3 regions of the Pseudarthrobacter sp. NCCP-2145 genome follow, and region 2 is predicted to be linked to each of the others. Evidence: riboswitches for the same ligand, from Rfam matches in the RefSeq annotation. Region 2 holds a riboswitch; each other region holds the start of a gene.
The links. Region 2 has a riboswitch for cyclic di-AMP ahead of NFU08_RS20370 (LysM peptidoglycan-binding domain-containing protein). Riboswitches for the same ligand answer to the same signal wherever they lie in the genome.

Region 1: linked by a shared signal. The riboswitch ahead of NFU08_RS06095 (NlpC/P60 family protein) and the one ahead of NFU08_RS20370 (LysM peptidoglycan-binding domain-containing protein) in region 2 are both predicted to bind cyclic di-AMP.
Region 3: linked by a shared signal. The riboswitch ahead of NFU08_RS07055 (hypothetical protein) and the one ahead of NFU08_RS20370 (LysM peptidoglycan-binding domain-containing protein) in region 2 are both predicted to bind cyclic di-AMP.

What each region holds. Positions count from the first base shown of each region.
Region 1 covers NZ_BRCG01000005.1:117,942-127,366, forward strand. Annotated here, with positions in the region: gene NFU08_RS06060 (helix-turn-helix transcriptional regulator) at 1-248, shown strand, start outside; gene NFU08_RS06065 (cation diffusion facilitator family transporter) at 245-1,165, shown strand; gene NFU08_RS06070 (thioredoxin domain-containing protein) at 1,165-1,854, shown strand; gene NFU08_RS06075 (hypothetical protein) at 1,930-2,535, shown strand; gene NFU08_RS06080 (copper resistance CopC family protein) at 2,616-3,239, shown strand; gene NFU08_RS06085 (hypothetical protein) at 3,338-3,805, opposite strand; gene NFU08_RS06090 (DUF3488 and transglutaminase-like domain-containing protein) at 4,324-6,612, shown strand; gene NFU08_RS06095 (NlpC/P60 family protein) at 6,751-7,527, opposite strand; cyclic di-AMP (ydaO/yuaA leader) riboswitch at 7,531-7,728, opposite strand; gene NFU08_RS06100 (alkaline phosphatase) at 8,283-9,425, shown strand, end outside.
Region 2 covers NZ_BRCG01000036.1:54-9,478, reverse strand. Annotated here, with positions in the region: gene NFU08_RS20400 (phenylacetate--CoA ligase family protein) at 1-352, shown strand, start outside; gene NFU08_RS20395 (globin domain-containing protein) at 378-1,574, opposite strand; gene NFU08_RS20390 (hypothetical protein) at 1,824-2,006, shown strand; gene NFU08_RS20385 (ribonuclease Z) at 2,073-3,050, shown strand; gene NFU08_RS20380 (APC family permease) at 3,047-4,489, shown strand; gene NFU08_RS20375 (YdiU family protein) at 4,486-5,961, shown strand; gene NFU08_RS20370 (LysM peptidoglycan-binding domain-containing protein) at 6,101-6,940, opposite strand; cyclic di-AMP (ydaO/yuaA leader) riboswitch at 6,944-7,145, opposite strand; gene NFU08_RS20365 (dienelactone hydrolase family protein) at 7,417-8,391, shown strand; partial or broken gene NFU08_RS20360 (lytic transglycosylase domain-containing protein) at 8,693-9,425, shown strand, end outside.
Region 3 covers NZ_BRCG01000006.1:99,993-109,417, reverse strand. Annotated here, with positions in the region: gene NFU08_RS07090 (zinc-binding alcohol dehydrogenase) at 1-740, shown strand, start outside; gene NFU08_RS07085 (6-carboxytetrahydropterin synthase) at 744-1,142, shown strand; gene NFU08_RS07080 (glycosyltransferase family 4 protein) at 1,147-2,220, shown strand; gene tadA (tRNA adenosine(34) deaminase TadA) at 2,243-2,749, opposite strand; gene NFU08_RS07070 (phosphatase PAP2 family protein) at 2,811-3,692, shown strand; gene upp (uracil phosphoribosyltransferase) at 3,705-4,340, shown strand; gene NFU08_RS07060 (glyoxalase superfamily protein) at 4,387-4,791, shown strand; gene NFU08_RS07055 (hypothetical protein) at 4,788-5,501, opposite strand; cyclic di-AMP (ydaO/yuaA leader) riboswitch at 5,507-5,669, opposite strand; gene NFU08_RS07050 (cell wall metabolism sensor histidine kinase WalK) at 5,763-7,292, opposite strand; gene NFU08_RS07045 (response regulator transcription factor) at 7,300-8,040, opposite strand; gene NFU08_RS07040 (winged helix family transcriptional regulator) at 8,740-9,425, shown strand, end outside.

The DNA of each region.
Region 1 (9,425 bases), on a different contig from region 2:
GTGTGAGCCGCCAAATTCTTTCCAACCACCTAGCCTGCCTGCGCGACTGCGGGCTGGTCCTGGCCGAGCCCGTGGGGCGGCGCGTCCGGTACGAACTTTCTGATCCCCGCCTTGCCCACGCCTTGGATGACCTGCTCGGTACCATCCTCACGGTCGGCCCCATCTGCCAGTGCGCCGACCCTGACTGCGCCCAAGAGACAACCGCATACTCCCGGCCCGGGGCCGTAAACCAGGAGATCCATCCGTGAGCGGGCACGACCACGCCCACGGCACCGGCGACGGGGCGGCTCAGCGCGGAAAACTAATCATCGTCTTCACTATCACCTTTACCGTGATGATCGCCGAGATCATCGGCTCCTTCCTGACCGGCAGCCTTGCCCTGCTGGCCGACGCCGGACACATGTTCACCGATTCCACTGGCCTGCTCATAGCCCTGATCGCCGCGTCGCTGGCACTCAAGCCCGCCACCATGAAGCGGACCTGGGGCTACAAGAGGGCAGAAATCGTCGCCGCTGCCGGGCAGGCGGCCCTGCTCCTGGGCGTGGGCGGATTCGTCATCATCGAAGGCATCCGCCGGCTCTTCGAACCTCCCGAAGTCGGGGGCTCCACGATGCTCTGGTTCGGCATCATCGGCCTGGCCGGCAACGCCATCGGCCTGATCGTGCTCGCCTCGGGCCGGAAACACAACTTCAACATGCGCGCCGCGTTCCTCGAAGTCCTCAACGACGCCCTCGGATCCGTCGCCGTCATCGTCGCCGCGATCATCATCGCCGTCACCGGCTGGGTGCAGGCCGACGCCGTTGTATCGCTGCTGATCGGTGCCCTGATCATCCCCCGGACACTGAAGCTCCTCAGCGAAACCCTGAACGTGCTGATGGAGAACGCCCCGGCAGGCCTTGACCTGGCAGAGGTCCGTGAACACATCCTCGCCCTGCCGCACGTCATCGACGTCCATGACCTGCACGCCTCCCTCGTCGCCTCCGGCACCCCGGTCCTCTCCGCGCACGTCACGGTCGAAGACGGCTGCATGATGGACGGCCACGCCGCGGAGATCCTGGCGGACCTGCAGCGCTGCGTCGCAGAACACTTTGAAGTCAGCGTCGAACACTCAACTTTTCAAATCGAACCCGCCGCCCACCGCGACCAGGAAAGCATCCCCCACTGATGACAAAAACAACACCCACCACCAAGCCCACCGACCCGGCACGGAAGGTCCGCATCGTCCTCTGGATCCTCCTGGCCGCCGCCGTCGGCGCCGGCCTGATCTGGTACGCGGTATTCACCTTCAACAAACCCGAACCGGCCGCCCTGCAGCCCGTCGCGGACGCCCAGGTCGTCAGGGAGGACAGCCATCGCCTCACCACCCCCGCGACCGAGAAAGCCCAGCTCGTGGAGTTCCTGGACTTCGAGTGCGAGGCCTGCGGCGCCGCCGCGCCGCTGGTGGAGGAACTGAAGAAGGAATACGGGGACCGGATCACCTTCGTGAACCGCTACTTCCCCCTGCCCTCGCACAAGAACTCCGGCCAGGCCGCCCTGGCAGTGGAAGCCGCGGCGCAGCAGGGCAAGTACGAACAGATGGCCGCCAAGATGTTTGAGACCCAGCCGCAGTGGGGCGAGAAGCAGGACTTCCAAAACGCCCTGTTCAGGACCTTCGCCGAAAAGCTCGGCCTGGACATGGAGAAGTACGACGCTGCCATGGCCGCCGAAGAGACCAAGGAACGGATCCGCAAAGACATCGCCGACGGAAAAGCCCTCGGCGTCACCGGCACCCCTACCTTTTTCCTGAACGGTGAAAAGCTGACCCTCAACACCGAAGCGGAATTCCGGCAGAAACTCGACGACGCCGTCAAATAGACGGCACATGGCTGCTTGCAGAACCGCTATCGTTCTACATGATGTAGCAGAACAACGCCCGGAAGGAGCTGGCACGTGGTCGTTCACGCGCCTTTGCGCCTGCCCCGCGCAGGGGTTCTGGCCCTGACCGTGCTCACGCTCGCCGCCGCGGCACACCTGGGCGCCGGGGGCGAACTTCCAGGGCCGTCAATCATGATGGCGCTTGCCGCGGTCGTAGGACTCTCCGCAGTCCTGCTCGCGGGGCTGAAAATGACAGCGCCCCTCCTTGCGGCCTACCTTGGCGGGTCCCAGCTGAGCCTGCACCTGGCCTTCTCAACGCTGTCCGCCAGCGCCGTGCCCGGCTCTGAGCCTTCACATCATGGGCTGGGACTGGCGGCCACCGGCCCATTGATGCTGGAAAGCGCAACGTCCCATCGGCATCTGATGGCCGACGCCGGTTCACCAATGACGTTCGCACACGTCATTGCAACGCTGGCCACAGCACTCCTCCTTGCCCGCGGCGAGGACGCCCTCTGGGCGCTTGCGGCGTGGCTGCGTCCCCTCAACGGACCCATCGATCCTGTCATTATTCCCCCGGGCTTCCGCCAGCCGCCGCGTACCCAGCGTCCTGTTCCTCTTTGCGCCAAGGTTCCCGTTCAAACCGTTGTCCGTGGGCCACCGCCGGGATTCGGCTGCTCTTAAGCGCCTCGCCGGTGACGGCGGGGCAACCCGCCTGCGGTATGCAGTGCGGTGACCGGATACGAACAGAATCGAATGAACCCATGACAGTACGAAAAAAGAACGCACGCTCCCGGGCGGGCCTGGCTCTCGCCGGGGCGCTGCTGCTTGCTGTGATCGGCGCCGGCCCGGCGCAGGCCCACGACGCTCTCCAGTCCACGTCCCCGGACAGGGACGCGACAGTGACAGCCGCCCCTGACACGGTGACCCTCACCTTGTCAGAACCGCCCACGGATTCAGAGAGCCTGAACCTGAGCGTGATCACCGTGACCGATTCAACCGGAAAGACGCTCAGCGACGGCAAGGTCACAGTGACCGGCCCGACGATCTCGACCAGAGTCGCCCCCGGAAGCAACGGACCCTACACGGTGCTGTGGCGGACGGTTTCCTCCGACGGTCACCCCATCGAGGGAAACTACTCTTTCACGGTCCAGGACCCCGCAGCAGTAACGCCGGCTGCACCGCCAGCCTCGACAACAGAGTCGGTGCCGCCCTCGGCTGCACCATCGCCGACTCAGAGCGCGGCGGCAAACACCGTTCCGAAGGCTCCGCGCCCGGATGACAGCAATGGTCCCCTCGTCGTAGGGATCGGCGCAGTCATCATCGCCATCTTGGGGGGCATCCTTTACCTCGCCCGGCGCCGCCGGGAGCAGACCGGTAACGGGTAACTGACCCCTGAGGGATTTTCTGGAACCGTAGCTGCCGTGCCCGGCCACCTGACACGAAGGGTGCGACCGGGGCCGGCATCTCTTTTTAGGGCGTGGTCTTAGTGCTTTTGCGGCTGCTGTCCGGCTTTCGTTGAACGCCTGCGGTCCCGGTACCTGGAGACCGCAGCAGCCGCAACGGCCCCGGCCATTAGCCCGAATGCGGCGAAGCCAACGTAGAACAATACGGAGGACACCGGCGGTGCAGGTGCGGACGCATCGGCGGCCGCAACAATGGTCAGCCAGTACGCGATGGTGGCTCCTGTCCACGCTACGCCCGCACAAGCTGTCAGCCATGACCACCGGGAAAACCACGCCGTTCCGTGCCGATAGGACAAGGCGACGGCTATCGCCACTACCCCGGCGACTGCCAGGAGCTGCAGGCCGAGCAGGTACGGCCCGGCAATCAATCCGACGGGAACGCCTAATCCGCCCAGGAGTACCAGCCGCTTGGCGCCCAGGGGCATTCCGGCCGTGCCTCCCTGGTCCCCGTCGGGCCGTGCCCCGTCGCTTGTCGTCTTATCTGGCATGGTCGTATCCATGGACTTCCTCTTAAAAAATGGGGCTTGGCCGGCGCAGGGGCTGCCCGGCGCCGCACGATGGCGCGGCAAATGTTTGGCCCCCCTGACGTTACAGCATCAGCTGGATCGAACCTGGCCGGGGCGAATCTACGGGGGAACGGAACTTTTCACCGGAGTAACGCGTTTGAGCTGTTATTCCTGCGAGGCGTCCGGCCCCGGGTCCCGGGCTCTTCCTTTGGCAGTGTGAGGAAGGTATCCATGACGCCAACTAATCAGGGGCTCCGCGGGCAGGAGATCTGTTACGGGCAAAAGCACCTTCTCCGGGCACAAGAGACGATGTGCGCTGAGGAGTATCTCGTTGACGGTTCTGATCCATCTGTTTCCTTAGTTCTGTAACGGGCCAGAACGTCATCTCGATGGAAACCGCCACGACGATAAGACGCCGGTCGCTCCTGGCGCCCGATCCACGAGAGCAGTGGCGCTCACCGGAGCAGCGCGCACAGACCGCTGGCGGTCAGCGGCACTTGATGGTGTCGGTAGCAGCTGTGGCGGCAGTGGTCCTTGTATCGCTCAGCATCCATGGAGTCCTTGATGGCTGGAGCTGGCTTCCAAACGTAGTGTCTACTGCCGTGGCCGTGTTGGGGGCGACGGCAGGGGCGCGGAGCCTCCGTTGGCCCCCTGCCCTCATCATGGGTGCGGGTCTTGTGGCCCTTGCGGGGGCGTTGATCTGGCAATTTTTCCGTGAGCAAAGCACTCTGGGCATCATTCCGAGGCCCGAGGCTGGAGACCGGTTGGCTTTTCTGCTCGAAAACGCCGAACTTACCGTGTCATCCGAGTTGGCACCGGTGGTCCCTGGTGATGGAATCCTTTTGATTACCTGCGCGACCATCGGTCTGACGGCAGTGCTCGTTGATACCCTGGCCATCACCTGCAGGATGCCGGCGACCAGTGGCCTGCCCCTGCTGGCTGTCCTTTCCATCCCCGCAGTCATCATTCCCGAAAGCGTGGGTGTTCCCGCGTTTACTGCAGCGGCCGCCGGCTACATCTTCCTCCTTGGCTCGGGGCAGTGGCGGGAAAGCTTTGATGTACACAGCCGGGCAGCGCACTCAACTGCCGGCTACCTCGCTCGTGCTGTGTCTCTCGGGGCGGCCGCGCTTAGCCTGACTCTTTTTCTGCCAACCGTCATCCCGGGCTTCAACGCAGGAACGTTTCCCCAGGGAGCCCGGTTGCAGTGGTGGGGCGCCGCGTCCGGGCTCGACCCAAGCATAACGCTGGGAAACTCGCTCAGGGAGCCTGACGGTTTTGGTCGAATCACGTATGCCACCACTGCCGATGAACCACTGTATCTGCGGCTTGCGACACTGGAGGACTTTTCGGGCAAACGATGGCAGCCGGACCCACGCCTGGATTCGCGCCGGTCCGGCATCAGGGAGATGGGAAAGAGAGCCGGCCTTCCGGTCCGTAGCGGGAGTGTGATCACCACCCGGATCGATACCCGAAGTTTTACGAGTCCCTGGTTGCTGGCACCCTATGCCCCGGTGAGCATCTCTGGACTTGATGGCAGGTGGACATGGGACCCGCGAAACCTGACTGTGCTGTCGGCCAAGGGGGAGACAGCAGCCTGGCAAAGCTATCAGGTGATCAGTTCAACACCGGAGTTAACGAGTGAGTCACTGGCCGGCATGGGCCCTGTCAGGGAAGATGAGGTCGATGCCGGGTTCAGCTCCCTGCCCGGGGAGCTTCCACCCATCGTCAGGGAAACCGCACAATACCTCACCGAGGACCTGATCAAGCCCTACAACAAAGCAATGGCCATCCAAAATTACCTGCGGGGTGGCGACTTCACCTACTCCCTGCAGGCACCCGTCGAAGGAAACTACGATGGCACCGGCCTTGAAGTCATTGGACGGTTCCTTGAAGTAAAAGCCGGCTACTGCGTCCACTTCGCCGGAACCATGGCTGTCATGGCACGGCTGGCCGGGATCCCGAGCCGCGTCGCCGTCGGTTACGCCCCAGGGGACCCAACCGGGAACACCGTTATGGTCGGCGGGGAAGAGCTGCCCGAATTCGCCGTTGATTCCAAGGACGCCCATGCCTGGCCAGAGCTGTACTTCCGCGGTGCCGGCTGGGTTAGATTCGAACCGACTCCTTCCCGCGGAGTCGTCCCCGGCTATGCGCAGCAACCGGCAACTCCTCAAGGGCTCGCGGTAGAGGACGACTTCAGATCCGAAGGCTTGCCCGTGCCGGACATCGGGATATCCCCGACTCCTGCCCCAGGACCTCCAGGCGTCGGCACGCCGGGCACGTCCGCCCCTTCCGGTATGGATCGCAGCGTTTTCACGGGCGCGGTTTTGGCCCTGCTACTTCTGGCCTCCGCACCATTTCTGGTCCGCATCGTCAGATCCGGTGGACGAAAGCGCCGATTTCTCAGGTCAAGTCCGGGACAAGCAGCCAGCATCGCCTGGGCCGAGACGACCGAAAGCGCCGTTGATCATGGTTACCGTCCGAGCCCCGCGGAAACACCGCGGAATTTCACCAGCCGGCTGATGTATCAAGCCCGGTTCAACGGCCCGGCCATCGAATCACTGACCAGGCTCCGTCACGCTTACGAACTCCAGGTCTACTCCGCTGCTGCAAACGCGAAACCCGGCCCCGGGGCTCCAACATGGGCCGACGTTCAGGAAGTTAAAAGGGCATTACGAGATTCCAATACTCTTCCCGCACGTCTGGAAGCCAGGCTCCTGCCGAGATCGCTCCATGAGGGCCAGTTGCACGCCGACAAGAAGCAGTCGCGGCAGGCCGTACCCAAACTGTGACCGAGCGGCCGGTCTGGTCCTTGCGAACAGGCCGGTAGTTTAAAAACCGGCGTTCAGAGGCCCATGCTGCTCAAGAGATACTGAAGGCCGGTGATTCGCCGCCCCCAAGGCACCGAATCGCCGGCCTTCAGAAATTTATTAGCCTGCGCGTACGAAGGTGACAGCACCCTTTGACGTCATCCACGTCAGCGGGTGAACGGCGGTTTCGTTCTTGCCGTTCAGGCCGGAGCTGAGAACCTGGCCGTTGCCGACGTAGATTCCTACGTGGCCGGGCTGCATGACCATGTCACCGGGCTGCGGATCGGAGACTACAGTGCCGTAGTTCATGAACTGCATCGGACCGAGGTCTCCGACAGGGATGCCGGCAGCGTTAAGAGCGTTCTCGACCAGTCGTGTGCAGTCCTGGATCATGCCGATCTGGGCGTAGGCCGAGGAGACCATGGTGGCGTTGACTCCGCCTGCCGGGGCGGCTGCCGGCGCGGCAGCAGGGGCGGGGGTGACGGTGACTTGGGCCTTGGCCGGCGCTGCGGCGTTCGCGACGGCAGTCGCGGCGGGCACGGCCGCCTTGGGTGCCTGAACGGCGACAGGCGTTGGCGCTTCGATGACAGGAGCGGGCGTCGTCTTTACGGCGGGGCGCTCGTAGGAAATCTGGACTGTCGAGTCTGCGCTGAGCGGCGCCTGGACCTGGCTGGCAACCTCCAGGGTCGAGGCCGGCTCTGCCTCGCGCTGGGTCGGGGCATCTGCTGCCTGGGCTGCAACGCCACTGGTAAGAACGAGTCCGGAAGCTGCTGCGATGACGGCCGCCTGGCGGCCCACACCGCCGGCGTTGTCGGTGACGGACTTGGTCAGGACTGCAAGGGCGCTGGTGTGGACGGGGACCGCGCGGTGGCGGCCGTGAGCACGGCGAATGGACATGAAAGGGCCTCTCCCACTGCCTGCGGGGTTAGCTGTCGGATTCGGATGGGAGACACCCGGCCGCAGTTCCAGCACAAGGCAGGAGTCGCGGCTTCACCCCAAGGCCTGCCCGAAGCAGGCCACAATTGGTTTCCCCGTCTCTGCCGGACGAATGATGCGAACGGATCCCGAGGCAGCGGCAGAGTTAGGCAATCTGCTCAGGAGTGCCGCATTCTGAGACCGGCACGCGTCTGACCCTACTCGAAAACCCACGACGTTGTCACATTTGCATAACGCAGAGCCGCAGATCCTCTTATTGGATGCATAAAGGACGGCACTAAGGACCAGGGATGAACAATTGCGCTGCCGCCTCCATGTACTGCCCTGTGCCCGTATTCCTGTCCGGTCGGCCACGTAGTCATTTCGGGAGTCTGAAACACGCTCTTAGAAAACAGAAGACGAAGACGAATTGCATTTTCCGTCGGGCACTTGCGAGGAGGCTCTTGTTTAAGGGCTGCCTCTGGAACAGACCCCGCTGGTGGGCCTCACCGCTTAGTAAGGCAGGGCCGGCCCAACCGGATTAAGGCTGAGTTGTCCTGCACTTACTCGATGTCCTGGAACACGAGCCGTATCCTTTCTGAATGGATCCAATTCCATTGCTTCGAGAAACCCATGGGTGGCGCTGCGGCTGCGGTACCGTCTAGGGCCAGCCCTACAAACACCGCCGCCCCTGAAGCCGACATACGCCCCCGCCGCTGAACAGGAAAGCACCGCCGATGACACAAGCTCCGGCCGCCGTCACGCCCGCCGACTCTGAACGGAAGATACGCAGGATCATTTGGGTCGTCCTGGGAGCAGCCGTGGCAACCGGGATGATCTGGTACGCGGTGTTTAACGCCACGAAGTCAGCACCTGCCACAGCCGAGAATGTTATCTACCTGCTTGGTGACGGCATGGGCCGAACCCAAGTCACGGCGGGCAGGGAGCGTTTCTACGGGGCCGAGGGCAGGCTGGTGATGGAAACCCTCCCTGTTCACGGCTCCGTCAGCACCTACGCTGTGCAGAAAAAGTCCGGCCAGCCGGGCCAGGCCGACTTTAATCCGGAACTGGTTACCGATTCCGCCGCCGCAACCACGGCCTGGGCCTCCGGGATTAAAACCTATAACGCTGCCCTCGGGGTGGACGCCAAGGGGGCCGTGGTGCCGACGATCATGGAGTTGGCCAAGCAGGCCGGCTACCGCACCGGCAATGTCTCCACCGCCGAAGTTACCGACGCGTCGCCGGCCGGGCAGGTGAGCCACGTCCTGTCCCGTGGCTGCCAGGGACCCGACTACTCCGCCGACGCGTGCCAGGACACCGAGATCACCGGCAAACCGTTGCCTGCCAGTGATGTGCGGGTGACCCCCGTCGCAGACCAGATTGCCCGCAACGGCACCACGGACGTCATTCTCGGTGGCGGCCTGGGCCGCTTCGATGCCTCGAATGAAACCGCGCTGAAGGAGCAGGGCTACGCAATCCTGGGTTCAGTCTCCAACCAAATCCCTGCCACCCGGACAGCCCTGAACGCGGCCGCACAGGAGAAGGTCTTTGGCTTGTTCAACACGGGAAACCTGACCGTCGAAAAAGCCAAGCAGGACAACCCCGAAGATCCCGAGGCGAAGGAGCCATCCCTGTCGGAGATGACAAAGAAAGCCATCGAGCTTCTTGACCGGAAAACCAGCGGCAAGGGTTTTTACCTGCAGGTTGAAGGTGCCTTGATCGACAAACGCTCCCACGACAACGACGCGGCCCAGACCCTGGAGGAAGTCAAAGCTTTCGACGACGCCGTCGCCGCAGCCCTGGACTTCGCCAAGAAGGACGGCAACACCCTGGTCATCGTCACCGCAGACCACGAAACCGGGGGTTTCAACATCATCGAA
Region 2 (9,425 bases):
CTGTCCGTGTGGACGCTCCTTCACCCTGCTGGAGGACATCGAAGGTCGGATCGAGGATGTCCTGGAACTGCCCGGTACGGCGGGTCCGGTCAGGGTCCACCCCATCGTCTTCCACCACGTTCTCGACCAGGCAGCTGCCGGCGGATGGCAGGTGGTGCAGGAGCCGGCGGGGCTGCGCGTTCTGCTTCTGGGCCTTGCCGCAGGAAACACCGCCCAGGGGGTCCAGGCTGCGGTCGCCGGCGCGCTCCACGCCGCGGGGGTCATCGGGACACCCGTTGACGTGGGGATGGTGGACCACCTTGAACGGACACCGCTGGGCAAGGCGCCCTTTGTCCGCCGGCTTAGCCGCTAAGCCTGTCCGCCCAAGGTGGTTTCCCCTACTGGAAGTCGGCCTGCCAGAGGTCCGGACCGAACACTTCGTACTGGATGTCCTTCGGCGGAATGCCCTTGGAGATGAGGCTGCTCCGCACGGACTGGAGGAAGGGCAGCGGGCCGCACAGGTAGTACTCGGCGTCGAGCGGGAGTTCGACGTCGTTCACGTCCATGAATCCGGTAAAGCCGGAGGCGTCGGCGTCCTGGTTGAGGAACCAGGTGTGCATGGTGCCGTCGGACAGCAACTCAAGGTCCCGGGCGACCTGCCGGCGCAGGGGAAAAGATTCCGGGCTGTCGTCGGCATGCAGGAGCATGACCTGGCGCTGGCTGCCGGCCTTCACCAGATGCGAGAGCATGCCCGCCATCGGCGTCACCCCGATCCCGGCACTGGCCATGACCACCGGCCGGTCCGTGTACTCCAGTACTACATCCCCGAACGGGGCTGAGAGCACCACTTCGTCCCCGACTTTGACGTCGTCGTGCAGCAGATTGGACATTTCACCGTCGGGAGTTCCCTGCCCGTGCACCCGCTTGACGGCGAAGTGGCGGTGCCTGCCGTCGTCCGCGCGGGTAAGGCTGTACTGCCGCGGCTGGTGGACGCCGTCCTTCATGCGCATCTTGATGGTCACATACTGTCCCGGCAGGGAAGGCTTCACCTCCCTCTCGTCGACGCGCTCCACAACGAAAGTGACGACGTCGTCCGTCTCCTGGATGCGCTCAGCCACCCGCCAGGTGCGCCAGATGGTCTCCGGTGACAAGTGCACAGCGTTGTACAGCCCCCGCTCCTGGTTGATCAACATGTTGCCCATCAGCCAGTAGACCTCGTCCCACGCAGCAGCCACGTCCGGCGTTACGGCCTCGCCGAGCACATCAACGATGGCCCAGAACAGGTGCTCGTGGACAATCTGGTACTGGTCAGGGCTCAGGCCCAGCGAGACATGTTTGTGGGCAACCCTGGACAGCAGGTGGTCAGGCAACTGGTCCGGTTTCTCCACGAGGTAACGGGCGAACGCTGCGATGGATCCGGCCAGCGCCTGTTGCTGCCGGCCGTCAGCCTGGTTTCCCCGGTTGAACAGGCCGTCCAGCAACTCCGGCCGTGCCTCGAACATGTGCTGGTAGAACCGTTTGGCGATCTCCTGGATATTTTCGCCGACCACAGGCAGCGTTGCCCTGATCACGGGGAGGGAGGTGTCTGAAAGCATGATGGTTACCTTCCGGATAACGGGTTTCCTGGCGCGGGGGGTGGCCCAAGGCGTGCAAATTTAGCAGCCGCACCAGCTCGCCGGTAGGGACCACCGCCCCTGTTCCCGAGCCACCCGGGCCACGTTGCAGACTCAACCTCACGGTGGGGGATGTTTGGCCAATTTCCTCGACCTGCGGCCAAACTAGGCTAAAATCATAAGCAGGCTGATGAATATCGGTTGGCAGGATCACTACTGAAGGAGTTTCACATGAACTTGGGAAGCATGATCAAAAATGCCGCTGGACGATTCGCAGGCAGGACGGGGACCGGCGGGGCTGCCCGCGGGACCGGGCTGAACGCCACCGGACGGACGCCCGGCACCACGGGTGCCGCAGGTGCAAGGCCGGGCGGCGCAGCCGGCAGGATCATGGGAATGCTCCGGCGGCGCTAAGCCGCCGCCGCATCCAACAAAGCAGGTACCGGAACTTCCGGCACCTGCTTTTTGGCCCTTAAAACCATGCGCGAGCTCGTTGTCCTCGGCACCGCTTCCCAGGTCCCCACCCGGACCAGGAACCATAACGGCTACCTCCTGCGCTGGGACGGCGAGGGCCTGCTTTTTGATCCGGGCGAGGGCACGCAGCGCCAGATGATCCACGCCGGGGTTTCCGCAAACATGGTCACCCGCATCTGCCTCACGCACGTGCACGGTGACCATTGCTTCGGGCTGCCGGGCGTGCTCTCGCGCATGGCCCTCGATGCTGTGCCCCACCCGGTCCACCTCCACTATCCGTCCTCCGGCGCGGACGTGGTCCGCGCCCTGGTATCCGTCAGCACCCCGGGTATCGACCTCAGGCTGCACCCGCACGGTGAAGGCGGACCGGTAGCCGAAGGGCTTGACGTCCGTCCCCTCAGGCACCGCATCGAAACCTACGGCTACCGGCTGGCCGAACCGGACGGCCGGACCCTGCTGCCGGAACGCCTGCGCGCGGCAGGGATTGCCGGGCCGGACGCAGGGCGCCTGCAGCGCCAGGGGACCCTGGGCGGGGTGCGGCTCGATGACGTCAGCGTCGCCCGCCCGGGCCAGCGTTTCGCCTTCGTCATGGACACTGCGCCCTGCCCGGGCGCAGAGGAACTTGCCGACGGCGCCGATCTCCTCGTCGCCGAATCGACCTTTGCCGACGACGACGCCGGGCTGGCCGGCCAGTACCGCCACCTCACGGCAGGGCAGGCGGGAGAGCTGGCGGCACATTCCGGCGCCCGGAGCCTGGTGCTCACGCATTTCTCCTCGCGGTATGGCGGCGACGCCGCACTGCTCTCGGCCCAAGCGCGCGCCCGTGCGGGTACTGCTGCGGTCATCGCGGCAGAGGACCTGCAGCGCATCGGCTTTCCCCAGCGGCGGCGCTGGTCCCAAGGCGCCGTGCTGCAGCACGGGCCGCTTACCGCATCGATGCCGAACCCCTCATCCAGCCAAGCCAGCCATGGAGGTCACTCATGAGTGCAGCTTCAGAAGAAGTGTCAGACGTTACTGCGCATGGCAAGGAGCCCACCCTCAAGAGAGTGCTTGGACCCAAGCTCCTCCTGCTGTTCATCGTGGGGGACATCCTCGGCGCCGGCGTCTATGCGGTGACCGGGACCATGGCCGGCACCGTGGGGGGAATCGTCTGGCTGCCGTTCCTGCTGGCCTTCGTGGTGGCCACGCTGACCGCCTTCTCGTACCTTGAACTGGTGACGCAGTATCCCCAGGCGGCGGGGGCTGCGCTGTACACGCATAAGGCGTTCGGCATACACTTCGTCACTTTCCTGGTGGCCTTTGCGGTGGTCTGCTCCGGAATCACCAGCGCGTCCACCTCGGCGAACGTCCTGGCGCAGAACTTTTTTGGCGGCCTTGAGATTAACGGCTGGATGGGCAAACCCGGCCAGGGCGTGATCACCGCGGTTGCCCTTGGATTCATGCTCCTCCTGGCCGCCATCAACCTGCGTGGGGTGGGGGAGAGCGTCAAGTTCAATGTGGTGCTCACGGTGGTGGAGATGGCCGCATTGTGCATTGTGATCGGCGTCGGGTTCTTTGTCATGGCCCAGGGGACCGGAAACCCGGGCGAGATCTTTGTCTTCAACGACTCCCAGGACAAGGGGCTCTTCCTGGCCGTCACCGCAGCCACCTCCATCGCGTTTTTTGCCATGGTGGGCTTCGAGGACTCGGTCAACATGGTGGAAGAGACCCGGAATCCCGAGAAGATCTTTCCCCGCACCATGCTCACCGGCCTGGGCATCGCAGTACTGCTGTACATGCTGGTGGCGGTGTCCGTGGTGAGCGTCCTCTCGCCCACCGAACTCGAGGGCATCCGGGAAGCTGAGGGCGCTGCCCTGCTTGAAGTGGTCCACAAGGGCTCACCGGACTTCCCCATCGACAGGGTCTTCCCCTTCCTGGCAGTCTTCGCGGTCGCCAACACGGCCCTCATCAACATGCTGATGGCCAGCCGGCTGATTTACGGCATGGCCCGCCAGCACGTCCTGCCCGGTGCCTTGGGGAAAGTCCTTCCGGTCCGGCGCACCCCGTGGGCCGGAATTGCCTTCTCCACTGTCCTGGCACTGGGCCTCATCCTGTACGTCACCAGTGATCCCGAAAGCAACATTGTGGCCAACCTGTCCGGCACCACAGCCTTCCTGCTGCTGTGCGTGTTCACTGCGGTCAACGTGGCCTGCCTGGTGCTGCGCCGCAAGCGGGATCCCCACCGCAAGGTCTTCTTCACTTCACCCGGCCCGCTCCCGCTGGTGGCCGCCATGCTCTGCGCTTTCCTGGCCGGGCCGTGGGTGGGCAGGAACATCATCCAGTACCAGATCGCCGGCGGACTGATGGCCATTGGGGTCATCCTGTGGCTTATCACCTGGCTGATCAACCGCAGGACAAACGACGGCGATAGGGTTGATTCATGACTGCAGCAGCAGAATCAACTGTCACCTTCGAGGGACTATTCGCCAGTTCACTCCCGGAACTCGCTGTTCCCTGGCAGGCTGAGGAAGCGCCCGAACCCGGGCTCCTGGTCCTCAACGATGCCCTCGCCGGCGAGCTGGGACTTGCCCCCGAATACCTCAAGACCCCCGAAGGCGTGCGGCTGCTCCTGGGGAACCACGTCCCGGCCGGCGCCACCCCGGTTGCCCAGGCATACGCCGGGCACCAGTTCGGCGGCTACTCGCCGCTGCTCGGCGACGGCCGGGCGCTCCTGCTCGGCGAACTGGTGGACGTTGCCGGGCGCCGCCGGGACATACATCTCAAAGGCTCCGGCCGTACGCCCTTCGCCCGGGCAGGCGACGGCCGCGCCGTCGTCGGCCCCATGCTGCGGGAATACCTCGTCAGCGAGGCAATGCACGCCTTGAACATTCCCACCACCCGGGCCCTGGCCGTTGTGGCCACAGGACGCCCGGTGCGCCGGGACACGATGCTGCCCGGCGCCGTCCTGGCCCGGGTGGCCAGCAGCCATCTCCGGGTGGGCAGCTTCCAATATGCCCGGGCCACGGACAACATGGAGCTCCTGCGCCGGCTGGCGGACCATGCCATCAGCCGGCACTACCCGGCCGCAGCCCGGGCGGAACATCCCTACCTGGAACTGTTCGCCTCCGTGGTGGCCGCCCAGGCCGGGCTGGTGGCCCGGTGGATGCTGGTGGGGTTCGTGCACGGCGTCATGAACACGGACAACATGACCATTTCCGGCGAAACCATCGACTACGGCCCCTGCGCCTTCATGGACGCTTTCAACCCCGGTGCCGTGTACAGCTCCATCGACGTCGGCGGCCGCTACGCCTACGCCAACCAGCCGGTGGTGGCTGAGTGGAACCTTGCGCGGCTGGCGGAGGCCATGCTGCCGCTCTTCCATGAGGACCAGGAACAGGCAGTCGCCCCCGCCGTGGAGGCGCTGGGGAAGTTCCGCAGCCACTACAGCGACGCCTGGTTCAACGGCATGAAGGCAAAGCTTGGTATCAAAGGCGGACCGGCCGGAAGCAAGGAGGGAGACGAGGCATCGGAACTGGTGGACGGGGTAATCGCCCTGCTGAAGGACGGCCCTGTCGATTACACACAGTTCTTCCGGAGCCTGGGCCAGGCTGCCCGGGGCGATGACAGGCCGGCGCGCGGCATGGTCCTGGATCTCGCCGCGTTTGATGCCTGGGCTGGGCGCTGGGCAGCCCTGAAGCCCGACGCCGGGCTGATGGACAGCGTCAATCCGGTGTACATTCCCCGGAACCACCTGGTGGAGGAAGCGCTGGCGGCTGCAACGGAGGGGGACATGGCCCCGTTCAACCGTTTCCTGAATGTGGTGAGGTCCCCGTTCCAGGAACGCCGGGGGCTGGAACGCTACACCGAGGGCCCGCCGGAAGGCTTCGGCGCCTACCGGACCTTCTGCGGCACCTGACCCGGGAAGGCGCCGGCCTCCGGACGGATCCGGAATAAAAAGCGTGGACGCACACAAGGGCGGCAGCCGGGAGAACCCGGCTGCCGCCCTTGTGTGCAGTGGCCTGGCCCTTACGGGCCGGCTGCTGTTGCCGTGGTGACTATGCCACCCGGACGAAGGAAGCGCCGCTGAGCCAGCTGATGGAGTGCACAGCAGTCTGGTTGCCGTTTACGCCGCCGCTGACAACCTGGCCGTCGCCGGCGTACACGCCTACGTGGCCGGCGGTGATCACCAGGTCACCGGGGGCGGGGGTGCCCACGGTGGTGCCGTACTGGTAGAACTGGCCGGGGGCCAGGTCACCAACGGACTTGCCGACGGTGCGCAGGGCCTTCTCCACCATGGCGGTGCAGTCCTGGATCTGGCCAACCTGGCCGTAGGCGTTGGCCAGGATGGCTGCACCGGCGCCGCTGCCCGTGGCTGCAACCGGTGCTGACGCGTAGGACATGTTCATTCCGGTGTTCGCCGGGGCGGCGGCAGCGGTCTGGACAGGAGCCGGTGCCGGTGCTGCAGCCGGTGCTACGTAGGCTGCGACCGGAGCAGAGCCCGCCGCGGGAATCTGGATCTGGTCACCGGGGTAGATGATCGTGGAGACTGAAAGCCCGTTGGCTGACAGGACGTCATTCAGGCTGACACCGTGCATCGACGCGATGGCACCAAGGGTGTCGCCCGATACAACCGTGTGGACGTTGCCGGCCGCTGCGGCGGGGGCTGCAACTGCCGCAGCGGGGGCGGCGGACGCCTGGACGCTAGCGGTCTCGGTGGTGTCCGGACCGTTCACACCGGCGTGGGCCGGGGCGCCGACGCCGAAGGCAATGCCGGAGGCTGCTGCTACGGCGAGAGCCGGACGGCCCAGGGACTTGGCCGAAACAGCCAGTCCCTCGATCACGATGGAGCGGGCCGGGGTTGCGCGGTGACGGGCAGTGGTGGAATTTTTTGACACAGTTGATCGCCTCTCCCATGCCTGCGGGGTGAGCTGTCGGGTTCGGGTTGGAGATACCCGGCCGGTAACAACTCCGAATGGAACGGAGGCGCTATCGACTTAACCCCAAGGCCTTCTGAAGGCCGCGGAAACTTGGTTCCCCCGTCCCTGCCAGCTGGAAAGCGTTGGTTCCCGGGTCAGTGGCAGGGCTCGGCATTCTGACGGGGAATGTCCCGTCTGGGAGGGACACCAGATGACCATAACCCGACTTAGCACCCATTGTCACATTTGGATAACATGCGAGGCGGTTCTCTCGGTTGCGCCATCGACTGGATTTCGCGTGCCATGGGGCTGTGGGTACGGATACAAGGCGCGCCGATTTTGCAGAGAGTGTTTTTTATCACAAAGCGATAAAGGTGGGAGCAGAGACCGCCGGGAAACCTTGTCCGGAGCTGGCTGGGGGAGGAGTATGTTCGGCACCCCCGAGGAGGCAGACCGTGACGCAGCTTGGCAAGTTTGAGAGATACCTGATCGAGGAATTCTTCGATGACTACCGGTCCGGCGCGCTGAGCCAGCGGACCTTTACCCGGCGTGTCGCCTTCATCACCGGCAGCATGGCGGCAGCGTCGGCGGCAATGCTGCTGGTGGGCTGTACCCCCACTGAGGTGCCACGGAGCACAGACCCCATGCCCACCCCGGAACCTTCCCCGACGTCCGCTGCGGGGACCGCGGGGTCGGGTGCGGTGCCCGGGGCCAAAAGCCCGCTCTCCGTCCCGGAGGGGGCGCCAGGATTGACGACGGCGTCCGTTCAGTTTCCGTCCGGCGGCGCCTCCGTTAGTGCCTACCTGGCCAGGCCCGGGCAGGAAGGGCGTGCTCCTGCCGTGCTGATCTGCCATGAGAACCGCGGGCTGACGCCCCATATCGAAGACGTGGCCCGCCGGTTCGCGAAGGAGGGGTACGCGGCCCTCGCGCTCGACCTGCTCAGCCGCGAAGGCGGGACGGCCGGCATGGACCGGGACGCTGTACCCGGCGCCCTCACCCAGGCCGGCGCCCAGCGGCACGTGGCCGACTTCGCCGCAGCACTGGAGTACCTCCGGGCCCAGGACTTCGTGGACGGCGGCCGCGTCGCCATGACCGGCTACTGCTTCGGCGGCGGCATCACCTGGCAGGCGGCCACCGAGCTGGACGGCCTGAAGGCAACAGCGGCGTTTTACGGACCTGCCCCTGACCTGGCCAAAGTGCCGGACATCAAGGCGGCCGTATTCGGGGTCTACGCTGAACTCGATCAACGCATCACCGGGCCCATGCCTGCGCTTAAGGATGCGCTGGCAGCCTCCGGCGTTGTCCACCAGCTCACGGTCTACCCCGGCGTGGACCACGCCTTCCATAACGACACAGGCGACCGCTACAACGGGGCCCAGGCGACGGCCGCATGGAACGACACCCTTGCCTGGTTCGGCCGGCATCTGTAAAGGGCCGGCCCTTCTGCCCTTGCCGCCACCGTAGCTGCCTCCGGTCCATAACGATGTAGAAACGTCCGCCTTCAACCTGAGGGTGAAGGCGGTAGGCTTCCCGACTATGTGCCGGTTCGTTACCAAACCCAGGGCGCGGCTCGCCGCGGCGCTTGTTTCGTGTGCGCTGGTGGGAACCCTATGGCTTACCCCAGCGGGTGCTGCGGAGGTCCCGCCCGGTGATTACCCCTCCTGGGAGGAGGTACAGGACGCGAAAGAGAGCGAAGCCGGGAAAGCCGCGGAAATTGCAAGGATTGGTGGTTTGCTGTCCGCCCTCCAGGACCAGTCCGAGACCACCGGCTCCGTGGCGGTGCAGGCAGCGGCGGAGTATGCGGTGACGGATGCGGCCTTGCAGGCTGCGTCTGCAAGGGTGGAAGCCCTGGCCGCGCAGGCCGCGCAGGCCGACTCCGAGCTGGTCCGGCACAGGAAAGAGCTCGGTGCGCTGGCGGCCCAGTCATACAAGACCGGTGGTACCAACATGGGGTTCTTTGTTGCCCTCGACGCCGTCCAGGGCAACACCGTGCATGGGCTCAACGTGGTGCAGATCGTGGGGGACAAGACCGCCGCGCTCGTGCACAAGGCGCAGGCCGCAGGAAAGATCGCTGCTGCGCTGGCGGCCCAGGAACAGGCTGCGAAGGATGAGCGCGGGCGGCTGTCCCTTGAAGCCGAAGCCAGGCTCACGGAGGCCCGGTCAGCCCAGGACGCCGTGGCCCGCCAGGCTGCGGAGGAGAAGCAGCGCAGCGAGCAGTTAACGGCGCAGCTGGCGTCGCTCAAGGGCACGACGGCGGAGGTGGAGAACGCCTACCGGCAGGGCCAGGCGGCGCTGGCTGCCTACGAGGCATCCCAGGCGGCCAAACGCGCCGCGGCGGAAGAGCAGTCCCGCCGTCAGGCCGACGCAGCTGCCCGGGCCGCGCCGCTGCCCGCCGCCCGGCCTGCGGCACCGGAAGCGCCCCGGCCCGGCGGCCCGGCCCCCGCGCCTGTCAATCCGGCTCCGG
Region 3 (9,425 bases), on a different contig from region 2:
TCAACCCCCATCAGGACCGCTACGTGGCAGCCGTCAGTTCACTCACCAGGATCCCCGACGACGTCCCCTCCTCCCGCGCAGTGCTCACCGGAACGGTGGAAACTGCGGTCAACGCACTGTGGGAGGCCGGCCCGCGCCTGGGAGACCGGGTCGCGGTGGTGGGCGCAGGTCTTGTGGGCGGCATGGTGGCCACCCTTCTGAGGTCCTTTCCCCTGGAACGCCTGCAACTCGTGGACCTCGACCCGGGACGGAAAAAACTGGCGGACATCCTTGGCGTCGACTTTGCCCATCCGGATGACGCCCTCGCCGACTGCGACATCGTATTTCACTGCTCGGCCTCGCAGGAGGGATTGGAGCGGAGCCTGCAGCTTGCCGGTGATGAAGCGGACATCATCGAAATGTCCTGGTACGCCAACCGCGGGGTCACCCTGCCGCTGGGGGAGGACTTCCACGCCCGGCGCCTGTCCATCAGGGCAAGCCAGGTAGGAGTGGTGGCACGGGCGCGCAGGCACCGCAGGACCAACGCCGGCCGCCTGAACCTCGCCGTCTCCCTGCTGAAGGATCCAGTCTTCGACGTGTTCCTCACCGGCACGTCACCGTTCGCCGAACTGCCTGGCGTGGTGCAGGACCTCGCTGACGGCAACCTCGACGCCTTGTGCCACGTCATTGAGTACCCCGGCGACAAAACCCCCGAAACCCCCGAAAACGCCGAGAACCCCGCCCGAGAAGACCAGAGGTAAACCATGTTCAGCCTGACTATCCGACGCCACTTCATGATCGCCCACAGCCTTCCGCGCAAGGTTTTCGGGCCGGCCCAGGCCCTGCACGGGGCAACGTTTGTCGCGGAGGTGAGCTTCCGCCGTCGGACGCTCAACGACGACGCGATCGTGCTGGACATCGGCGCGGCGGGGACCATGATCGAGGAGGTTCTGGCAGGCCTGAACTACCGGAACCTGGACGAGCACCCCGATTTCGCGGGCAAGCTCAGCACCACGGAAGCGCTGGCGGAGTACGTTGCCACGTCCGTGGCGGAAAAGCTGAAGGATGACGACGACGGCGGCCAGCTCGCCGGGATTGACGTCACCCTGCGCGAGAACCCGGACGCCTGGGCCACCTACTCGCTGGACCTTCCAGCCGCCTGATCCCATGGACCGCATCCGCCTGCTGGTTCCGGGCAACATCCACCATCATTCCGGGGGAAACATCTACAACGCGCGGCTGGTGCAGGGGCTGAAGGTCCTGGGAGTGGACGTGGAGGTGCTCCCCGTCGAAGGCTCCTGGCCCTACGCCAGTGCCCACGCCCGACGCCGGCTGGGCAGCCTCCTCGGGGCGTGGGAAACGGGGAGCGAAGCGGAACAACCGGATACCGTGACCATTGTCGACGGGCTCATCGCCATGGGCACGCCGGATGAGCTCGAATTCGCGGCCAAGGCCGGACGACAAACATGGGTGCTGGTACATATGCCTGCCCCGGCACATCACGAGCGTGAAGCACGGTCCCTCCGGGCTGCCACCGGTGTGGTGTGCACCAGCACATGGGCCCGCAAAGTCCTGGAAGAACGCCACGGACTCCATGGGCTCAAGGTCGCACTCCCAGGCACCGACCCTGCGCCGTTGGCCGAGGGGTCCGCGCCGCCCCACATGGTCATAGTGGCCGCGCTCCTGCCCAATAAGGACCAGCTGCTCACGGTCTCCGCGCTGGCACTGCTCCAGGACCTTGAGTGGACAGCGTCGTTTGTCGGGTCAGACCAGGCAGACGGGGATTACGCACAAAAGGTTAAAGCCGCAGTAGAAATGCACGGAATGGACGGGCGGATCCAGTTCACCGGTGAGCTGGCCGGTGAAGCACTGGAAAACGAATGGCGTGGGGCGGACCTCAGCCTCCTGGTGTTCCGTGCCGAGGCGTTCGGCATGGTGGTCACCGAATCACTCGCCCGGGGGATCCCCGTGGTGGTGCGCGATGGCACGGGCGCCGTCGAGGCCTTGCGCCTGGGAATGGCGGGGAAGGACGACGACGGCGGCGCGGTTCCGGGAGCGAAGGTAGCCTTCCCGGCGGATGATGATCCTGCAAATCCCGCCCTGCTGGCCCAGGCACTTCCGCGCTGGCTGGAAGATGCCGGGACCCGGGATGCCTGGCGGGCACGGGCCCTGGAGGCACGAGGCGTCCTGCCGGGCTGGGAACAGCCAGCGGCCCACGTGCTGGCCGCAATCAGGGGGTGACGCTGACAGCCTGGGGCATGAATCAGAGCCGCGAGCGGTGCCCGGCGAAGAACTCACGCAGCAAGGCGGCGCACTCGGCCTCGCGCACGCCCGGATACACCTCAACCCAATGGTTCAGGCGCCGCTCACGGAGCACATCGAACACCGACCCCGCAGCTCCTGCCTTCTCGTCCCAGGCGCCGAAGACCACCCGGGGGATTCGTGCCAGGACAATCGCGCCGGCGCACATGGCACAGGGTTCAAGGGTCACCACCAGCGTGCAGTCGGCGAGCCGCCAGCCGTCTCCGCTGCCGCCGTCGAGCAGGGAAACCTGGCGCAGCCGTTCCGCCGCCTCGCGGATGGCAACCACCTCGGCGTGCGCGGTGGGGTCGCCCAGCTCCTCCCGCTGGTTCCGCCCGGAACCCAGCACGGAGCCGTCGGGCCCAATCACCACCGCTCCGATGGGCACGTCCTCGGTATCGAGGGCGCGCCGGGCCTCGGCGAGGGCAAGGCCCATCCACGCGTGGTGTTTCTTATCTGCGGAGACCATGGCTCAATGATAGTTTCGAAGGATACCCAGAGCCCGTGACGCACATCCGCCGGGAGGCACAGTGAGCACAGTCCGAGACCGCGTGGACAAGTGGATCAAGCCGTACGCCGCCTTGTGGCTGACCATGATCATCGGCGGGACGCTGGTGATCGCCATGGCACTCCTGGGTGCCGAGGTCTACTCGGATGTCGTGGACGAGGAAGGCCTGGCCAGCCTTGATATTCCTGCGCTGGAATACTCACAGTCCTTGCGGAACCCGGAGATGGACGCCTTCGCCACAGGATTCACCAACGTCGGCGGCGGGATCGGCATGCCCATCCTGGCGAGCATCCTCACAGCCTGGCTGACCTTCCTGAGCAGGACATGGCGGCCCATTGTCCTGGTGGGCGGGGCAGCCCTGGTCTCCACCCTGGCCACCACCCTGGGCAAGCGGCTTGTCGGCAGGACCCGTCCTGACCACTCCGAGGCCGTCCCGCCCTTCGAGACCTCGCCGTCGTTTCCCAGCGGCCACACCCTGAACACCACCGTGGTGATCGGGGTCCTGATCTACCTCATGTGCCTGCAGTTCCAGGTGCTCTGGGCCAGGATTGCGGCCATCACCGTGGGGACGATCTTCATTATCGCCATGGGCCTGAGCCGGGTCTTCCTGGGGCACCACTGGATGACGGACGTGATGGCGGGCTGGTTCCTGGGGCTGGCGTGGGTGGGCATCGTGATCCTGGCCCACAGGCTGTTCCATGTGATGCGGCGGCGCGAACACGCGGGCCCGGCACCCACCTTCGAACATCCGGTCCTGCGCGAGGACCACTCCGGAGACGCGGAAAGCACCACCGGTACCGCCCCGACGGCGAACGGCGGCGGTGCCCCGCCAAGGGTCGACGACGGCGCTTCCCAGTCGGGCACGGGCGGCGGACGGCAGGCGAGCGGCCCGGCGGCCGGGTGATAGTTTTGACCCATGCGCACTCTCGTTGTGGACCACCCGCTGGTCGCCCATAAGCTCACCGTCCTGCGGGACAAGAACACTCCGTCCCCGGTTTTCCGGCAGCTGACGGAGGAACTGGTGACCCTCCTTGCCTATGAGGCCACGCGAGAAGTCCGCACCGAGCCCGTCACCATCGAAACCCCCGTCAGCACGACCGTGGGCACCGCGTTCACCAAGCCCACCCCGCTGGTGGTTCCCATCCTTCGGGCAGGCCTGGGCATGCTGGAGGGCATGACCAAGTTGGTCCCAACCGCTGAAGTGGGCTTCCTGGGCATGGCCCGTGACGAGGAAACCCTGGACATCATCACCTACGCCGAGCGCCTCCCCGAGGATCTCACCGACCGGCAGATCTTCGTGCTGGATCCCATGCTTGCCACCGGCGGAACACTGCGCGAAGCCATCAAGTTCCTGTTCAAGCGCGGCGCCTCGGATGTCACGTGCATCTGCCTGCTCGCCGCGCCGGAGGGCCTGGCCAAGCTGGAGGAAGAACTCTCCGGTGCAAACGTCACCATTGTCCTGGCGTCCATCGACGAGAAGCTCAACGAAAAGTCCTACATCGTTCCGGGCCTGGGCGACGCAGGCGACCGCCTGTACGGCATCGCAGGCTAGGACTCAAGCCTTTCCCGCTTCCCAACACAAGGCTTAGCCTGTGCGCATGGACTGGAAACTGGAACTCGTTTTTGTGCCCGTGTCCGATGTGGACCGCGCCAAAGACTTCTACGTCAACAAAGTGGGCTTCAACGCCGATTTCGACGAGCGGCCCAGCGACTCCATCAGGTTCGTGCAGCTGACCCCGCCAGGGTCTGCCTGCTCCATCTGCATTGGGGAAGGGCTCACGGACGCGCCTCCAGGCACAGGGTCAAACCTGCAGCTCGTGGTCAATGACATCCAGGCCGCCCACGCTCAGCTGAAGGCCAACGGGGTGGAGGTCAGCGATGTGGACGTGCAGGACTGGGGCCATTTTGTGTACTTCGCCGATCCTGACGGGAACCGGTGGGCAGTCCAGTACATCCCGGGCCGGGACGCACTGGACCGCGAGGGGCACGCTGCTTCGGTTTAGTACCAGTTGTTGGCGTAGTGGAAGTTCAGGGCTCCACACGGGGACTGGTAGCGCTCCTGGATGTAGTTCAGGCCCCAGTTGATCTGCGTACGGTAATTGGTGAGGTAGTCGGCGCCCGCGCTGGCCATCTTCTCGGCAGGCAGGGACTGCACAATGCCGTAAGCGCCGCTGCTCGGGTTGGTGGCCGTGGTGGTCCAGTCTGATTCCTTGGTCCACAGGGTCTGCAGGCACTGCATCTGGTCGGCGGCCCAGCCGTAGGAGGCCAGCTGGCCGGCAGCGTAAGCCTGTGCCCCTGCGGGGTCGTTGACCGCGACGACGGGCGCAGGCTCCGGAGCGGGCGCCGGTGCCGGTGCGGGTTCAGGCGCCGGGGCCGGCGCGGGTGCGGGCTCGGGGGCGGGAGCAGGGGCCGGTTCGGCTGCCTGCGGTACCACGTTGATCGGCTCAGCTGCAGGAGCGGGAGCCGGGTTCGCCTGGATTTCGCTCTTTTCGATGCTCAGTTTCGACTGTGCCTCAGCCGCCTGAGTCTGCGTGGCTGCCACCTGCACTGCGGTGTCGGTAGCCTGGCCCGCGGCTCCAACGCCTACAAGGAGGGCGCCGGACGCTGCGAGGATGGCAGCGCGCTGGCCGAAGGACGGGGTTTTGCCTGACGTGCGCGGGGCGCGGGCTTCAGGGCCTGGTTTCGGGCGTGCTTTACTAAGGAACTTAGACATGATGGATCGCCTCTCACACCTGCGGAGTTAGCTGTCGGGTTCGGATGAGGGCATCCGGCCACACGGAAGAATCACGTGCTGGCTTAACCCCAAGGGCAGTTGAATGCCCGGGACTGTTGGGTCCCCCGCCTCTGCCTATGCTCAAGCGGAATCCGGGAAGCGGCAGAGCTTGGCGTCATCCGGATATGCGGCCCGAACGGGAACCGCACCCAATCGACGGTACAGGAGTGTAGCGCTTAAGTCACATTTTGGTAACAGGGATCACGCTAGCGGCGCGCCGTCTTGCGCCTGAACTTGCGGCAGTGGGAGCTGGAGCACGAACCGGGTGCGGCCGGGCTGTGATGTCACCGTGACCTTGCCCCCGTGCGCCTCAACAATGGACTCCACGATGGAAAGCCCCAGGCCGCTGGTTCCTTCCGTGCCGGATGCGCCAGGCCCGCCGCTCTTGCCTGTCCGGGCCGCGTCTGCGCGGGCGAACCGTGCGAAGACCTGGTCCACGAACTCCGGCGGAATGCCCCCGCCGTCGTCCGTTACCGTTACCACCGCGGCACCCTCCGGCGTCTTCCCCACCCCGGTGACCACGGTGGTCCCCGGCGGCGTGTGCTTGCGCGCGTTGGACAGCAGGTTCATCAGCACCTGCCGCAGCTGGGACGGATCCCCGTTCACCACAACGGGCTCGTGGGGGAGCTCCAGCCGCCAGGTGTGCCCGGGCGCCATGACCTTTTCGTCGCTGACGCCTTCCACCACCAGCTGGTTCAGGTCCACCTCGCTGAGCTTCAAAGGCTGTCCCTCATCAAGCCGCGCCAGCAGCAGCAGGTCCTCCACCAGTGCCGTCATCCGCTGGGACTGGCTTTGCACCCTGGCCAGCGACTTTTCCCCGTCAGGAGTGAAGTGTTCCGTCATCCGCATCAGTTCCGTATAGCCGCGGATGGCCGTCAGCGGCGTGCGCAGCTCATGGGAAGCGTCCGCCACGAACTGCCGGACCTTGGTTTCGCTCTTCTGCCGCGCCTGCAGCGCGTTGGCCACGTTGTCCAGCATCAGGTTCAGCGCGTGGCCCACGCTGCCCACCTCCGTTGCGGGATTGGAGTTCGACGGCGGCACGCGCACCGCCAGCGCCACCTCGCCGGCATCCAGCGGCAGCTGTGAAACGCGGGTGGCAACTTCGGAAAGCTGCTCCAGGGGCTTCATGGTGCGGCGGATCAGGACCGTTCCCACCAGGCCGATCAGGAGAAGTCCGCCCAGGGAGACAAAAACGAACGTCCACACCAGGGACGCGAGCGTGCTTTCCTTGGCGGCCAGGGGAAGTCCTGTCACCAGGACGTCACCAAAGCTGGTCTGGATGGCCAGCAGCCGGTAATCGCCGGTGGACAGTGTCCTGTCCACCGGCTGCATGTTGGCGGGCAGGGCCAGCAGGACCTGTTTGTCCTCCGTGGACAAGGGGGAGCGCGTGGTATTCGAGGTGAGGAAACCGCCGCTGTTGACCTGGCCGTTGAGGATCCGGGCGTTGAGGGTTCCGACGCTTTGGCCGCGGGCGTCCAGGGGATCCCTGCCGTTGAAGCCGCCCGAGGGAGGGCGGCCGGGATCGTTGGAACGGTCTGCGGCCTGGCTTAGCTGGTCATCGAGTTGCCGGGTGAGGAACGCGTCCATCGAGGCATAGCTCGCCACGCCCACCGCCCCGCAAATGGCGATCAGCAGGGTCATGGCCAGGAGGACAAGGCGGGTCCGCAGGTGCCAGGTGCCGGGCTTCAGCCAGCTCGGGGGCTGCGGCTCCGTACTGTGCGCTGACGCCATCGCTTTCCTAGTCCGCCGGCTTGATGACGTACCCGGCGCCCCGCACGGTGTGGATCATCGGCGGGTGGACGGCGTCCACCTTCTTGCGCAGGTAGGAAATGTAGAGCTCCACGATGTTGGCCTGGCCGCCGAAGTCGTAGTTCCAGACCCGGTCCAGGATCTGCGCTTTGCTGATGACGCGTTTGGGGTTTTCCATGAGGTAACGGAGCAGCTCGAACTGGGTGGCCGTCAGCTGGAGCTCTTCCCCGGCGCGGGTCACCTCACGGGTGTCAACGTTGAGGACCAGGTCTCCCACCACCAGCTCGGCGGTGTCCATCGCGGCCACGCCCGACCGCTGGACCAGGCGGTGCAGGCGAAGCAGGACCTCCTCCATGCTGAACGGCTTGGTGACGTAGTCGTCCCCGCCGGCCGCGAGGCCAACGATCCGGTCCTGGACGGCGTCCTTTGCGGTGAGGAACAGGGCGGGAACCTCGGGCGCGAAGGCGCGGATCCTGCCCAGGACCTCGACGCCGTCGAAACCGGGGATCATGACGTCAAGGACCAGGACATCCGGCCGGAAGTCTTTGGCCATTTTCACTGCCCCGGGACCGTCGGCGGCAACTGCCACGGACCAGCCGGCCATGCGGAGGCCCATGCTCATGAGCTCGGAGAGGCTCGGCTCGTCATCCACCACCAGGGCCCTGATGGGGGAGCCGTCCGGATGAGTGAGCGTGGGGAGGTTGTTTGTCATGGAGTGGGAGGTGGCCATGGAACAACTCTCCGATCATTGGTTTAAGCCCGGCTATGGCTTTCCTGTGCGCAAGCTGTGAATCCCAGCCTAGCGAGCTGGATCCGTGGAGGGTCCCCGGCGTGTATCCCCGCGTCCGCGGCCGCCCGGACGCGGACGTTCAAACGGCGGCATATCGGGCTTCGGTATGCCCAACATCCGCTCCGAACACAATTTTTTCTGTCCAAAAGCGGGGACGGCTGGACACGCCACCATGGTGAAGAGCGAGATTCCGCTATCAGACGCTCTGGTGAACGGATCAACCGCAGGACGCTCTTTGGTCGAACAAAATTCTGTAGACCACGTGGAGAAAGGCAGAATGCCGGATAACGAGCGTTATTTTTTACAGCGTCCAGAATTGTGATTTGGAACACTATCGCGGAATTTGTCTCATTATGCGGACGATCGCGTCCATTGTTACTTGCAAGTTGCCATTGTTACGCTGCACACTTCCAATGTGAACAAGAACTCAACAGCACCTGCAGCCGCAGAATATTGGCCCAGCACATCCGCTGCTGCCGACATGCGCTGTTGTCGAATGCACGCCTGACCTTCCCACCCTCCGAAGTTCTTAGGCATTCGCCCCCAGCCCAGCGTCGGGCGCCCCTCCCCAGTTCGCATTGCGGGGATTCCCAGCATTCGGGCCGCGATGACGGCCATTCACATTGAGGTAAGCATTCCATGTCAGTTGCATCCGGATACGTCCACATTTCTGTCCGTAACGCCGCCAAGGCCGGCCAGCCCTCGGGCCTCCGCCCCGGGTTTGGACCGCGCCCCGCCCTGGCGCCATCATCATCTGGAAGCAGCTTCCCCTCCCAGGGCTACGCGCCGCAGGGCTTCAACCCCAGCTCCTACGGGCAGCTCCGGGCGGTCCAGCCCGCAGAGGCGGCACCCATGACCGTGCCCACTCCCGTGGTGGCCGGTCCGAATACCGTCCGGCCCGTAGCCAACGACAACGTTGCCCGTGGTTTTGTCCTCTACATGGGCATTGACGAGGAGACGGCGGCAGCGGCCGGAACCTCCATCGCCAAGCTGGCCCAGGAGATCCGCGCCTACGCCCAGTCCCTCGTGTCCGGTGCCGAAAGCTACGCAGCAGTTGCCGTTGCCCCCGCCGGCACGCCCGGTTCCGCGCTCGACGTCGTCCGTTCCACCTTCGGTGACCCCACCGTCAACGCCCGCCAGCGCACGGAGGTCCCGCGTCCGTCGCAGGCACAGGAGCCGCGTCCGTCCGGCGTCCTGATCGACCTGGCCCGCCGCGAAGTCCACCTGGACGGCGAGTCGCTCAACCTGACGTTCAAGGAGTTCGAGCTCCTGAACTACCTCGTGGAGAACGGCACCCGCACCGTGGGGCGCGACGAACTCCTTGA